3 regions of the Methylobacterium carpenticola genome follow, and region 3 is predicted to be linked to each of the others. Evidence: riboswitches for the same ligand, from Rfam matches in the RefSeq annotation. Region 3 holds a riboswitch; each other region holds the start of a gene.

Region 1 (4,638 bases), 4.3 Mb from region 3:
TCGACGATCACCGGGACGGGCGAGCGGCGGCAGATCAGCTCCAGATTGGCGGGGTTCGCCACGCCCATGCCGGAGCCGATCAGCGAGCCCATCGGCATCACCGCGGCGGCGCCGAGATCGGCGAGGCGGCTGCACACCACGGGGTCGTCGTTGCAGTAGGGCAGCACCACGAAGCCCGCATCGACGAGCTGGCGCGTGGCCTCGATGGTCTCGGCGGCATCCGGATAGAGCGTCTCGCGGTCGCCGATGACCTCGACCTTGATCCAGTTGGTGCCGAGCGCCTCGCGGGCGAGTTCGGCGGTCATCACCGCGTCGCGGGCGGTCTCGCAGCCGGCGGTGTTCGGCAGGAAGCGGAATCCGGAGAGCAGCGACACGGTGTCGGAACCGTGGCCGCGCAGGGACACGCGCCGGATCGACACCGTGGCCACCTCGGCGCCGCTCGCGCGCACGGCCTCGGCCATGATCGCCTGGGTCGGATAGCCCGCGGTGCCGATGAGGAGGCGCGAGCGCAGGGGCGTCCCGGCGATCACCAGCGGGTCGTCGGCTCCGCGATCGAGGGGCGTGACGGTGGTCATGGGCAAACTCCTGTAACGCTTCAGGCGAGGGGCGGTGCCTCAGCCGCCCTGCATGGCGCGGACGATCTCGACGCGGTCGCCCTCGGCGAGCGCCGTCGCCGGCCAGTCCGGGCGGCGCACCACCGCGCCGTTGAGCGCGATGGCGAAGCCCTGCGGGCCGGCCAAGTCGAGATCCGCGGTTTCCTCGCGCCAGAGGGCGTCGAGGGTGGCGGCGGCGCTCTCCCGCGCCTCGCCGTTCACGGTGAGCTTCATGGGATCCTCTGCAGGGGGAGCCCGGGACGCGCGAAGCGGCCGAGGCCGAAGGGAGTGGCGGTGGCGGGAAGCGCGCCGCCGCGGACGAGATCGCGGATCGCGGCGGCCGTGACCGGCGCCAGCAGGTAGCCGTTGCGGTGGTGCCCCACCGCCAGGACGAGGCCGGGCAAGGCCTCGCCGAGGATCGGCGCATCGTCGTCCGAGGTCGGCCGGAAGCCGCTCCAGACGCCCTCGACGCTCATCTCCTCCACGCCCGGGAAGGCGCGGCGTGCGCCCTCCAGAATGGCGAACAGGCCGCCCGCCGTGAGGGTGGCGTCGAAGCCGATCTCCTCGACGGTGGCGCCGACCACGAGCTGCCCGTCGCTCTTCGGCGCCATGTGGATCTGCTCGGTCCAGACCACGTGGTTCAGCGCGCCGCTGCGCGGGGTCGCCTTCAGCGCCACGGACTGGCCTTTCAGCGGCCGCACCGGCAGGGCGAGGTCGGGCACGAGGTTCCCCTCCCCGGCCCAGGCGCCGGAGGCGAGGACGACCGTGTCGGCCCGGGCCAACCCGGCCGCTGTGCGCACGCCGACGACGCGCCCGCCGGCCCGATCCAGGGCCTCGACGGGGCAATCCTCCACGAGCCGGCCGCCGGCCGCGCGCAGAGCGAGCCGCAGGGCCGCCATGACCCGGGCGGGGTCGACCTGATGATCCTCGGGGCAGAACAGCCCCGCCGTGACGGTGGGGCGGAGGGACGGCTCGCGCTCGCGCACCGCCGGGCCGGGCAGCCACGCGACGTCGAGCCCCGCCCGGCGCTGCAATTCGTGGCGGAAACGCAGGCGCTCGACCTCGTCGCGGCCGAGCGCGATCACGAGGGTGCCTTCGCGCCGGTAGTCGATGGGCAGGCCCGAGGCGGCTTCGAGATCGTCGCGGAACCGGTGCCAGAGACGCTGGCTCTCGAGGGCCAGGGGCAGGAGCGCGTCACCACCCGGCTCGTGCTCGGCGGCGGCCGCCAGCATGCCGGTGGCTGCGAGGCTGGCGCCGTCGCCGGCCCGGCCCTTCTCCAGCACCGCCACGGCGAGCCCGCTCTCCGCGAGCCGCCAGCCGATCGACAGCCCGATCAGGCCACCGCCGATCACCACCACATCCGCCCGCTCGGGCAGACGGTCGGCGGCCGGGTCGGGCCCGGCGGCACGCCGCCGGCCGATCGGGGATGGAGCAGACATCAGCAAACCCTCGTCTCCACGGTGGCCCGTCGAGATTGGATCTGCGCCGTCGAAACCGGTGAAGCGCTCGGGTCCGCGGACCCCGTCCAATCCCTACGCCGGTATGAGCCGGATCAGGTTCGAAGGATTTCCGCGCTGATCGGCGCGACGCCGATCCATCGGTTTCTCAGCCCCTTGTCGGGGATCTCCCTGGAACAGGCGGAATGTGGGCGAGGCGCGGGCCGCCGTCAACCGTTCCGTGCCGGCCGGTAGAGGCACATCGCCTCACTGAAGCCGTCGAGCGGGTGGCTGCCCAGGGGCTCCGGATCGCCCCACAGGAAGTCCACGAAGGGCTTCGACATCAGGAGCGGCTCACCCAGCACCTTGTTGAGCTTGGCGAGCCGGCTCGCGAGGTTCACGTCGCGCCCGATCACGGTGAAATCGAGCCGCGCCCCCGAGCCGACATTGCCGTAGGCCGCTTCGCCGTGATGGAGCGCGATGCCCGCCGCGATCCGGGCCGGGAAGCGCCCGGCGGCATTCGCTTCGGAGAGGCGCCGCAGGGCGGTCTGAGCGGCGGTGAGCGCGCTCTGGGCCGCGCCGCCGAGCCCGTCGCCGGTCTCGCGGAAGATCGCGAGCAGGCCGTCGCCCATGTATTTCAGCACCTCGCCCCCCTCGCTCTCGATCGGCGGCACGAGGCAGTCGAAATAGGTGTTGAGGAGATCGACCGAGGCTTCCGGCGCCAGCGAGGCCGTGAGTTCCGTGTAGCCGCGCATGTCGGCGAACAGGATGGCGGAGCGGATCCGCTCCACCTGTCCCCGGCGGATCGAACCCGACAGGATCGCTTGGTGCGGTCCGTCCCCGACATAGATCCGCAGCACTTGGTCGAGCCGCGTGTTGAGGCCGCGCATCTCCATCACGGCGGACAGGGTCGGCACGATGAAGCGCAGGATGGCGAGGTTCTCATTGGAGAAGCCGCGCGGGGAGCGGGTCGCGAAGGTGACGCCGTTGTTGGTGCCGTTGGTGAAGAACAGTGGGATCGCCACGTAGTGGCGGTAGCCGCCCGCCTTCAGTTCGGGGATGATGGTGAAGCGGTCGTCGGGCGTCTCGGCGAGATCGAGGAGCAGCCACTCGCGGGTGGCGTAGATATGCGCGAAGGGGCTCGTCGCCAGCGCCCGGTCCGAGGCTTCGCCGTGCGGAAACAGGCGCAGCGACACGCCGCCCTCGCGGGTCCAGAACCGGCCGACGCCCGTATATTCCGAGTGGAGCGCATCGATGGCGGTGGTCGCCCGGTCGACCGGCACGCCGAGATCGTTGAGGCGCAGGGCGAGGCCCGCCAGGAGATCACCCGATTCGGGCAGCCGCGCGCCCTCGCTGAGCAGCCAGTCGCGCAGGGCCACGCAGGCCCGGAACAGCCCGATCGGGATGGCCCCCGCCTCGGACCCGTCCGCCTCCGCCGTCGGCAGCGGATGAGAGCGGTGAGGAGGCGGAGCGTGGGACATGCGGCGGAGATGGGCAGCCTTCACGGCCAAGGCAAGGCTTCGCCATCGCCCCGTTGCGCCGTCCGCTCCCGGCTGTCGGGGCGGCGGGCCCGCGGGCCGTCAGCGTCTCACGTCAGGCAACGCATCTCTCCGGCTGTTCGCCGGCTTGTGGCGCACGCATCACGCCATGGGGGCAAAACCTGGGAGTGATGGCCCGGGCGCGGGGAATGTGTCTCCCGCAGCACCCTGCTGGCGGCCTTCGCCGCGGTGTCGATCCTCGGCACGGGTTGCGCGCTCCGGACCCGCCGCCGCTGGCGGCTGCGCCCAGGCCGCTGACGGCGGGCAGGCGAACGGCCCGGATGCGGGCGCACCGGGCCGTTCGGCGATCCACGAGGCGGGATCTCGGTCGGTTCAGTTGTCGAGGAAGCTCCGCAGCTTCCGCGACCGGCTCGGATGCTTGAGCTTGCGCAAAGCCTTCGCTTCGATCTGGCGGATGCGCTCGCGGGTCACCGAGAATTGCTGGCCGACCTCCTCGAGGGTGTGGTCGGTGTTCATGCCGATGCCGAAGCGCATGCGCAGCACGCGCTCCTCGCGTGGCGTGAGCGAGGCCAGCACCCGGGTCGTCGTCTCGCGCAGGTTCGACTGGATCGCCGCATCGATCGGCAGGACGACGTTCTTGTCCTCGATGAAGTCGCCGAGATGCGAATCCTCCTCGTCGCCGATCGGCGTCTCGAGGGAGATCGGCTCCTTGGCGATCTTGAGGACCTTGCGCACCTTCTCCAGCGGCATCGCCAGCTTCTCGGCCAGCTCCTCCGGGGTCGGCTCGCGGCCGATCTCGTGCAGCATCTGGCGCGAGGTCCGGACGATCTTGTTGATCGTCTCGATCATGTGCACCGGGATGCGGATCGTGCGGGCCTGATCGGCGATCGAGCGGGTGATCGCCTGCCGGATCCACCACGTGGCGTAGGTCGAGAACTTGTAGCCGCGGCGATACTCGAACTTGTCCACCGCCTTCATCAGGCCGATGTTGCCCTCCTGGATCAGATCCAGGAATTGAAGGCCGCGGTTCGTGTACTTCTTGGCGATCGAGATCACGAGCCGGAGGTTCGCCTCGATCATCTCCTTCTTGGCCTGCCGGGCTTCGCGTTC
Region 2 (4,638 bases), 560 kb from region 3:
GCCACGTCTTCATCCGCTACCCGCTCGCCATGACCGAGCGGGCCCTCGAACTGATCGAGCGCTTCCTGATGGCGCTGGCCTGAGGGCGGCCGGGGCGCTCAGGCCTCGCGGGCGACGGTCGTGCCGACGGGCGTGGTCTGCGCGGCCTGGGTCTCGCGGGCATAGGTCTTGGCGCGCAGGGCCGCTTCGGACGGAAGCTGGTCGAGCACCGATCCCGAGGACGGATCGATCACCTGGAACACCATCTGCTGCGCGTCGACGTCGCGCCGGTAGCGCACCTGCGATTGCGCGGCTTCGGCCGGTGCGCCGTCCGCGATGATGCGCTTCGCCTCGGGGCTGAGGTCGAGCGTGACGGCTTCGTCGAGCGGCGCCTTCTCGGCGCCGCGGCTGGCCGGGCGTTCCGTCGGCGGTGGTTCCGCCTCGATCGGGGCCGGCGCGGACGGCGCCGGCCAGGACCGGATCTCGAGCATCGAGAATCCCCTTGAGTTCATGTGTCGGGATCAGAAACCCTTCGTCCCTACCCGGTCCTTAACGGGCCGGCACAACTGATTAGTTGTGTTAAAGGCAAGTTAACGCGGCGCAGTTGATTTGCGGCGGAAGCGTCGCCGATCGCCGGAGCCCGCTCCGAGGGCGGCGCCGCGCGCGGCGCCGCCCTCCGTCATCACGGCGCGGCGTCGACGTAGAGCTTGCCGCCCTCGGCCAGGAACTCGGCCGATTTCGCCGCCATGCCGGCGGCCCGGTCCGCCTCGCTCAGCCCGGGCGCGGCCCCCACCACCGTGCCGGCCGCCTCCATGGCCAGCACGTCCGCCCGCAGGTCCTGCGTGATCTTCATCGAGCAGAATTTCGGCCCGCACATCGAGCAGAAATGCGCGACCTTGTGGGCGTCCTTCGGCAGGGTCTCGTCGTGGTAGGCGCGCGCGGTGTCGGGATCGAGCGAGAGGTTGAACTGGTCCTCCCAGCGGAAGTCGAACCGGGCGCGGGAGAGGGCGTCGTCGCGCAGCTGCGCGGCCGGGTGGCCCTTGGCGAGGTCGGCGGCGTGGGCGGCGATCTTGTAGGTGATCACCCCGGTCTTCACGTCGTCGCGGTTCGGCAGGCCGAGATGCTCCTTGGGCGTCACGTAGCAGAGCATCGCGGTGCCGAACCAGCCGATCATCGCCGCGCCGATGCCCGAGGTGATGTGGTCGTAGCCGGGGGCGATGTCGGTGGTCAGCGGGCCGAGCGTGTAGAACGGCGCCTCGCCGCATTCGCGCAGCTGCTTCTCCATGTTGACCTTGATCTTGTGCATCGGCACGTGGCCGGGGCCCTCGATCATCACCTGGCAGCCCTTCGCCCAGGCCACCTTGGTCAGCTCGCCCAGCGTCTCCAGTTCCGCGAACTGCGCCGCGTCGTTGGCATCCGCGATCGAGCCCGGGCGCAGGCCGTCGCCGAGGGAGAACGACACGTCGTAGGCCCGGCAGATGTCGCAGATCTCCTCGAACCGCTCGTAGAGGAACGATTCGCGGTGCCCGGCGAGGCACCAGCGCGCCATGATCGAGCCGCCGCGCGAGACGATGCCGGTGACGCGCCGCGCGGTGAGCGGCACGTGGGCGAGGCGCACGCCCGCATGGATGGTGAAGTAGTCGACGCCCTGTTCGGCCTGCTCGATCAGCGTGTCCTTGAACACCTCCCAGTCGAGCTTGAGCGGGTCGCCGCCGACCTTCTCCAGCGCCTGATAGATCGGCACGGTGCCGATCGGCACGGGCGCGTTGCGCAGGATCCAGCCGCGGATGTTGTGGATGTTGCGGCCCGTCGAGAGGTCCATGACGGTGTCGGCGCCCCAGCGGATCGCCCAGACCATCTTCTCGACCTCCTCGGCGGCGGACGAGGTCACGGCCGAGTTGCCGATATTGGCGTTGATCTTGACCAGGAAGTTGCGGCCGATGGCCATCGGCTCGAGTTCGGTGTGGTTGATGTTGGCCGGGATGATGGCGCGGCCGCGGGCGACCTCGTCGCGCACGAATTCCGGCGTGATGAAGGGCGGGACCGCCGCGCCGAAGCTCTCGCCGTCCGCGAGCTTGGCCTCGGCCTGCTCCAGCATCGCCCGGCGGCCGAGATTCTCGCGGTGGGCGACGTAGATCATCTCCTCGGTGACGATCCCGGCCCGGGCGAACTCGTACTGGGTCACGATCTGGCCCGGCGCCGCCCTGCGGATGGTGCGCGCGGCCGGGCACGGCGCGACGAGGCGGTCCTCGCCGACGAAGCCGTTATCCTCGGGCTTCACGGCGCGGGGCGTCACCGTGCCGTAGCCGCGGGCCGCGATCCAGGCCGCACGCGTTTCGGGCAGGCCGGCGGCGAGATCGATCCGGGCGTCGCTCTCGGTGTAGGGGCCGGAGGGATCGTAGACCCGCACCGGCGCCTCGGACGGATCGCTGAGGGCGATCTCGCGCAGGGGCACCCGGATGTCAGGCCGCCCCTCGGGACTGGCATAGACCTTGGCGGAGCCGGCGATGGGCCCGGTGGTCACGCTCTGCGGCAGGCCTTTGGGCGGAATGACGGGGGCGTTCATGGATCTCTCCCGGGTTCGAGGAGATCCGGTCAGTGACCGTGGTGTCGCGGGGGGCGTCTCGCATCGTGGTTCCTGTCCCTCCGCCGGTATGAACCGGATCAGGTTCAAGGGTCAGGGCGCGTCGAGCCCACTCTCAGCCCCTTGCGGGGCTCCCCTCGGAACATCCGAACTCTCCTTGGCCGTCGCGAGTTTGTCAATCGCGCGCCATCCGCCGCAGCGCGGGGCCTCGCGGGACATCCCTGCGCCCCCCACATCGGGCAGGGTTTTCGAGCGGAGCGGGCGGGTGGGACGGCGGGAACGGCGGTGGCGGGACGACGATCCGGCGACACACGGCCCCGCCGTTCCGGCCGCGGTGATCTGCCCGCTCTGCGAGCGGCGGATCCCGCCGCATTCCCGCCAGAGCCGCCACCACCTCACCCCGAAGCTGAAGGGCGGCACCCATGGCGGGACGGTGCAGCTGCATCAGATCTGCCATTCCGCGATCCATGCCCGCTACAGCGAGGCCGAGATCGCCCGCCGCCTCGCCGACGTCGCGAGCCTGCGCGACGATCCGGAGATCGCGCGGTTCCTGGCCTGGGTGCGCACCAAGCCCGACGACTTCCACGCCGCAACCCGCCTGACCCGCTCGCGCCGCGACGCCAAACGTCAACCACGCTGAGCGGAAGATCCCGTCAACCTTCCCGCAATTCTCACGAGATCCGACAGGAGGCCTTTACGGCTGCGGGGCGACGATGGGCCGACCCGCGTCCGAGCTTGCCGAGACCCCGCATGTCCGATCCATCCGCCCGCCCGTCCGGCCGCCTCGCCTGGGTGGATGTCGCCAAGGGCATCTGCATCATCCTCGTGGTGATGATGCATTCCACGCTCGGCGTCGGCGAGGCCATGGGGGGCGAGGGCTTCCTGCACGCGGTCGTGGCCTTCGCCAAGCCGTTCCGGATCCCGGATTTCTTCCTGCTCTCGGGGCTGTTCGTCGGGCGGGTGCTCGACCGGGAGTGGCGCCTCTTCGCGGACCGCCGGGTCGTGCATTTCGCCTATTTCTACCTGCTCTGGACGCTGATCCAGTCGGCGGTGAAGTACGGGCCGATCACGGACGGTGCCGGCCCCGGCGCCTTCGCGCTCCACCTCGCCCACGCCCTGGTCGAGCCCTATTCGACGCTGTGGTTCATCTATCTGCTGGCGGTTTTCTCGGTCGTCACCAAGCTCCTGCGCCGGGTGCCCTGGCCGCTCCTCCTCGGGGCCGCCGCGGTCCTGGAGATCCTGCCGATCGAGACCGGCTGGCTCGTGATCGACGAGTTCTGCGAGCGCTACGTCTACTTCCTGGGCGGGGCGCTGTTCGCCGAGCGGATCTTCGCGCTGGCGGATGGCGCCCGGCGCCGCGCCGCGCCGGCCCTCGCCGGGCTTTCCGCCTGGGCGCTGGTCGACGGGGTCCTGGCCTTCACGCCCTCGCCCCTGCCCGGCTTCCCGACCCTGGCGAGCCTGCCGGGGGTGAGCCTGCTCCTCGGCGCGGCGGGGGCCCTCGCCATCGTGGCGAGCGCGGCGCTCCTCACCCGCGCGGGCGGCCCGGTCACGGCGGCCCTGCGCCACTGCGGCGAGCGCTCGATCGTGATCTACCTCGCCTTCTTCCTGCCGATGGCCGCGACCCGGATCGCGCTCCTGAAGACCGGCGCGATCCCGGATGTGGGCGTGGCCTCGCTCGGGGTGACGGTGGTTGCCGTGGCGGTTCCGCTGGTGATCGAACGGCTGGTGCGCGACACGCCGGCGCGGTTCCTGTTCGTGCGCCCGAAGGCGTTCCACATCGTGCCGGAGCGGGCGCGGCCGGCACCGGCCGGCGTGCATGAGCCGGCCTCCGCCTGAACGGGCGTGGGAAGAGGAGCACGGGGCTCCTCTCCCATGGTTGTCTCAGCGCGTCACCCATACCGGGTCGGCGAGCCCGATCCGGTGATCCGGGCCCGCCCGAGGCCGTCTCAGCCGCCCGCCAGCAGGCCCTTCACGAGGCCGCTCGCCTTGGCGAAGTCCATCCGCCCGGTATATTTCGCCTTGAGCGCGCCGATGACCTTGCCCATGTCCTTCGGGCTCGCCGCACCGGTCTCGGC
Region 3 (4,638 bases):
CCCCGGCATGGACGACGCTCCAGGGATCGGCCGGATCGCCGAGGATCTCGGCCGTCCCGCCGAGGGAGCGCATCTCCTGCGCGCCCCGCCACGCGGCGACGGCGGCGGCCTCGGCGGGGGAGAGCGAGCGCCGCGGATGGCGGCTCGCCAGCGCGGCGAGTTCGTGGGCGAGGTGGCGGGCGAACTCGCCCGGCGTGACCGGGCCGCCGCGCTCGACGAACAGCATCTGCGGCGAGTAGCAGCCCTGCTGCTCGTAGCGCGCGATGTCGTGGGCGGCGAGCCGGGCGAGCGCGACGGCGCGGCGGCTGTCCAGGGCCTCCCGGGCGACGATGCCGAAGCCGATCCGGTGGCCGTAGGGCAGGAAGCGGGTGGTGACCGGCAGCTTCGCCCGCAGGGCGGCGAGGGTCGGGTTGCCGCCATAGGCGAGGACCGTGTCGGCCTCGCGCAGGAAGGCGGCCTCGCAGCCCTCCGACCCGCCCTTCCACCACACCGCGGCGAGGCACTCGGCGAGGTCGGGATCGCTCTCGGCGATCAGGCCCGCGAACCACCCGGCCGTCAGCGGCTCGGCCGAGGGAAGCTTGCCGACCGTGCCGGCCTTGACGAGGAGCCCGCAGACGAGGCTCCAGAGCGACAGGGCGGGCACGTTGCCGGCCCAGACATGCAGCAGCAGGTCCGGCCCGTGGGCCCGGACGAAGCCGCCCTTGGCCGCCGGCTGGAAGCCGTCGAGCATTCCGGGATTGGCGAAATCCTCGGCGAGGAAGCGCAGGAGCTGCGGCCGCCGGAAGGTCTTGAGGAGGCTGGTGAGGCCGAGGCGGACCGTCTCGCGGTCGTAGCCGGTGACGACGGGCAGGAGCGCCTCGGCCTTGCGGCGCAGCGGGTGCTGCCGGTCGAGCAGGCAGGCGGTCGCCCGGTCGATGGCCGCCACGATGCGGGCGACCTCCATCCGCTTGAGCGAGGCCCGCGCCCGCGTGCGGATCCGGTCGCAGAGTGCCCGCGCCTGCGCGTCGCTCAATTCCGGCAGCGCGACTTCGACGCTCTCGCCCCAGGCCGCGAAGCGGGTGGGGCGCCAGCCGATCTCGTCCCTGGCGAAGCCCGGCAGGTAGCCGGCGAACTCGGCCACGCCTCTAGCCCTGCGCCGCCGCGAGGAACTCGGCCACGGCCAACGAGCAGCCTTTCGAGGCCTCGCCGTCGACCCGGCCGAGCAGGCGGAAGCCCCCCGGCGCGATCTCCCCCGCATCCTCGGTCAGGATCGCCGAGACGGCGTTGAAATGGGCGAGGTCGTGATGGACGAGGACGCCCCGCTCGCCCTCCGGCAGGTCCGCCCCGGTGAGGGGATCGACCACGCGGCTGCGGATCCAGTGCGGACCGGATTTGAGCGAGGGGCAGGTCGCGTTGCCGTCGTCGTAGAACTGCGTGCTGAGTTCCGTCATGCCGTACATGTTGAGGCAGGCGGCGCGGGGCACGCCGAACCCCGCCGACAGCGCGTCGTAGAACTCGTCCGGATCGAGTTCGCGCGACTGCCCCTTGAAGCCGCCGGTATCGAGGATGAAGCTGCCCTCCGGCAGGGCGAAGCGGCGGCCGCGCGCCGCGAGCGCGTCGAGCACGGGCACGAAGGCGTAGCTCGCGCCGAGCAGGGCGTAGGGCTCGGCCTCCGCCTCGGCCCGGGCCAGCGCGGCGAGGAGGGCGTCGCGGTCGAGCCCCGCCGCGCCGACGAGGACCGCGCTCTCCGGCGTGCCGAACTCCCGCCGGGCCAGGGTCAGGTAGCGGGCCAGCGACGAGTTCGGGAGCGCCGCCTCGTCGGGGAACAGGATGCCCATGCGGATCCGCCCGCGCCCGCGCATGACGCGCCGCCGGAAGGTGTCCAGCATCGAGCGGTCCCAGACGGCCAGGGTCGGGTGGTAGCTGCGGCCGCGGCCGGCCTGGGTCGTGCCGCTCGTCATGAAGACGCGCTCGGCCGCCTCCGGCGGGCAGCAGCTCAGCGTCAGGTCCTTGAAGGCCTTGATCGGGACCGGCGGGATGTCGCGCCAGCGCCGCACCGTGAGCGGCGTGCGGCCGCGCCGGAGGGCGAAGCGCCGGTAGGGCTCGTTGTGGCGGAACTGGTAGCCGAAGAGCCGCAGCGCCATCGCCTCGAACTCGGCCTCGCTCGCGCCGGGCTGCCCGAGGAAGGCCATCAGGGCGTCGATGATCTCGGCTTGCGCCATCTCGGCTTGCGCCATGTCAGCCACCTCTCGCGTCCGCCTCGCCGGGGCAGGCGGGCGGCCGATCCCGATGGGCACCATGCGCGGAGGACGGATTCGCGGCTCCGGGAGGCCACCAGTCCCGCATCCCTACGCCGGCATGATCCGGATCAGGTTCATCGGGTCACCACGTTGCCCGGACCGGATCCGGGCGGGTGGTATCTCAGCCTCCTCGCGAGGCTCCCCTGGGAATGCGGGGGTGTGACGGGCGCGCCGGGCGGTGTCAAGCCGGGTCCGGGCGCGGCGGAGGGCGATCGCCCTGCGAACCCGGCCCTGGTTGCGCGCGACGGCGGCATCGAGACCGGCTATGCTGGCCCTGCCACGTCGGCCCAAAATCGGAATCCCATCGGCTTGACCGCGTGCGAAGGTCGGCTCGGGATGGAAAGCGGCCTCCCGCGGCACGACTGAATCGGGCTCCTCCACACTCCTGCGTCCGTCGATCCCCGAATGCCGTTCCACTCGCCGACAATCCGTGCGGTCGCCGCTCTGTCGGTGACGCAGATCATCGGCTGGGGCGCCACGTTCTGGCTGCCCGCGGTCATCGGACCTGCCGTCGCCGGCGAGCTGAACTTGGCCCTGCCCATGGTCATGGCAGGACCGACGGTGATGCTCGTCGTCATGGCCATGGTGTCCTGGCCGATGAGCATCATCTTCGAGCGCCACGGGACGCGCCCGGTCATGGTGGTGGGATCGGTCCTGGGCGGAGCCGGCCTTCTGGCGATGAGCGTGGCCGATGGCATGGCGTCCTATCTCCTGTCGTGGACCATCCTCGGCCTCGCCGGTGCCGGCATGCTGACGACACCCGCGCAGATCGCGGTGACCGAGATCGCCGGCGGCAAGGCGCGCCAGGCGCTCGGCGTGTTGGTTCTCGCCGGCGGGCTGACGTCGACCATCGTCTGGCCGCTGACGGGCCTCCTGCAAGCCCGCTGGGGCTGGCGCACAACGACACTGATCTATGCCGTCCTGATGCTGCTCGTCTGCATGCCGCTTCACTGGGCGACGCTCGCCCGCCGGGCGGCTGAAAAAGCCACCGCGACGACGACAGCCGAGCCTGTTCTCATCGACCGGCCACGCTTCGCGCTGCTTGCCATGAGCTTCGCCGCGAACGGGTTCTTCACCTGGGGCTTCGCCCTGACCATCATCATCCTGTTCGAGACGGCGGGCCTCGACCACGCCAGTGCCCTGACGGCCGCGGCCTTCATTGGCATCGCTCAATGGGCAGGACGCATGGTCGACCTGGTCGGGAGCCGGCGCTGGTCGGGCTTCGTCCCAGGGCTGGCGGCCTCGGCCCTGTTTCCGCTGAGCTTCATCGTTCTTCTGCTGACCGACACCTTCGTCGGCGCGATGCTGTTCGCGACGCTGTACGGTGTCGCCAACGGCGTCACCGCCGTCACGCGCGCCACGCTGCCGCTGGAGGTTTTTCCCGCCGGAGCTTATGCCCGCGCCTCGGCACGGCTTGCGGTGCCGCTCAATCTCTCGTTCGCCGTCGCACCGCCGGTCTTCGCCGCCCTCATGACCTCCGCCGGTCCGCACTCGGTTCTATGGCTGGCCTTCGCGATCTCGATCTTTGCATTCTGCGCCCTTCTCAGCCTTCTGTTGCTGCATCGCAGAATGATCCCAAGTCATACGGTTTCCGGATGATCGCTTCGCGATGCGGAAACCGGCCTCGCTCGGCGCCGCGCGGGCTCGTGATACGGTTTCCGGATGATCGCTCGGCGATGGCTGCGCAGTCGCGTCGCGATGCGGAAACCGTACGAGAACCCGCCGCCCTGCGGCGGCGGGTGCCGGGGCGGTCAGCCGATCGACATCAGGCTCGCATTCCCGCCGGCGGCCGCCGTGTTGGTCGAGATCGAGCACTCCTCCAGGAGCCTGTTGAGGTCGTAGTCGTCGCCGCTCTCGCGGGCAGCCGCGGTGGTGGCCTGGACGGGCACGATGGGGCCCTCCCGCGCCGCGACCGCCCGGGTGATCCGGAGCAGGCCGTCGCGCTCACCCTCGAACAGCACCGCCCGCAGGTCCGGCGCCGCCCGCCAGTCGGGCACGATCTCGACGCGCGGACGCACCTCCTTGGGCAGGCCGTCGAGCACCGCGCGCACCGGGCTGCCCGCGTCGAGGACGGCGACGTTCCCGGTCGCCAGGATCGCCCCCACCTGAACCAGCAGGCCCTCCGCCGTCTCGGCCAGGGCGGCCACGCGCCCCCGGGGCCGGAGGGCGTAGACGTTCCGCTCCCCCACCGGCCCGGGCAACGCGATGCGGGCGCCCAGCGACGAACGCGAGACCTGCCCGACGATCCGCTCCGCCGGCTCGCCGAAGCCCCGCGCGCGCAGCCAGTCGGCATAGGTCCGCGCCACCGCCAGGGCGGTGGGCGCCGCATCGAGGCCGGGCAGGGCCGTCTGCGGCGGGA

The links. Region 3 has a riboswitch for thiamine pyrophosphate ahead of ACE101_RS09135 (LuxE/PaaK family acyltransferase). Riboswitches for the same ligand answer to the same signal wherever they lie in the genome.
Region 1: another riboswitch for thiamine pyrophosphate. It lies ahead of thiO (glycine oxidase ThiO); the one in region 3 lies ahead of ACE101_RS09135 (LuxE/PaaK family acyltransferase).
Region 2: another riboswitch for thiamine pyrophosphate. It lies ahead of thiC (phosphomethylpyrimidine synthase ThiC); the one in region 3 lies ahead of ACE101_RS09135 (LuxE/PaaK family acyltransferase).

The regions. Positions count from the first base shown of each region.
Region 1 covers NZ_JBHZEO010000001.1:6,192,127-6,196,764, forward strand. Annotated here, with positions in the region: gene ACE101_RS28705 (thiazole synthase) at 1-575, opposite strand, end outside; gene thiS (sulfur carrier protein ThiS) at 615-827, opposite strand; gene thiO (glycine oxidase ThiO) at 824-2,032, opposite strand; TPP riboswitch at 2,105-2,232, opposite strand; gene ACE101_RS28720 (adenylate/guanylate cyclase domain-containing protein) at 2,260-3,510, opposite strand; gene rpoD (RNA polymerase sigma factor RpoD) at 3,901-4,638, opposite strand, start outside.
Region 2 covers NZ_JBHZEO010000001.1:1,342,803-1,347,440, forward strand. Annotated here, with positions in the region: gene ACE101_RS06470 (alpha/beta hydrolase) at 1-83, shown strand, start outside; gene ACE101_RS06475 (flagellar protein FlaG) at 99-470, opposite strand; gene thiC (phosphomethylpyrimidine synthase ThiC) at 662-2,545, opposite strand; TPP riboswitch at 2,603-2,711, opposite strand; gene ACE101_RS06485 (HNH endonuclease family protein) at 2,829-3,203, shown strand; gene ACE101_RS06490 (acyltransferase family protein) at 3,314-4,399, shown strand; gene ACE101_RS06495 (GatB/YqeY domain-containing protein) at 4,510-4,638, opposite strand, start outside.
Region 3 covers NZ_JBHZEO010000001.1:1,898,918-1,903,555, forward strand. Annotated here, with positions in the region: gene ACE101_RS09130 (acyl-CoA reductase) at 1-1,120, opposite strand, end outside; gene ACE101_RS09135 (LuxE/PaaK family acyltransferase) at 1,125-2,216, opposite strand; TPP riboswitch at 2,308-2,434, opposite strand; gene ACE101_RS09140 (MFS transporter) at 2,685-3,878, shown strand; gene putA (trifunctional transcriptional regulator/proline dehydrogenase/L-glutamate gamma-semialdehyde dehydrogenase) at 4,031-4,638, opposite strand, start outside.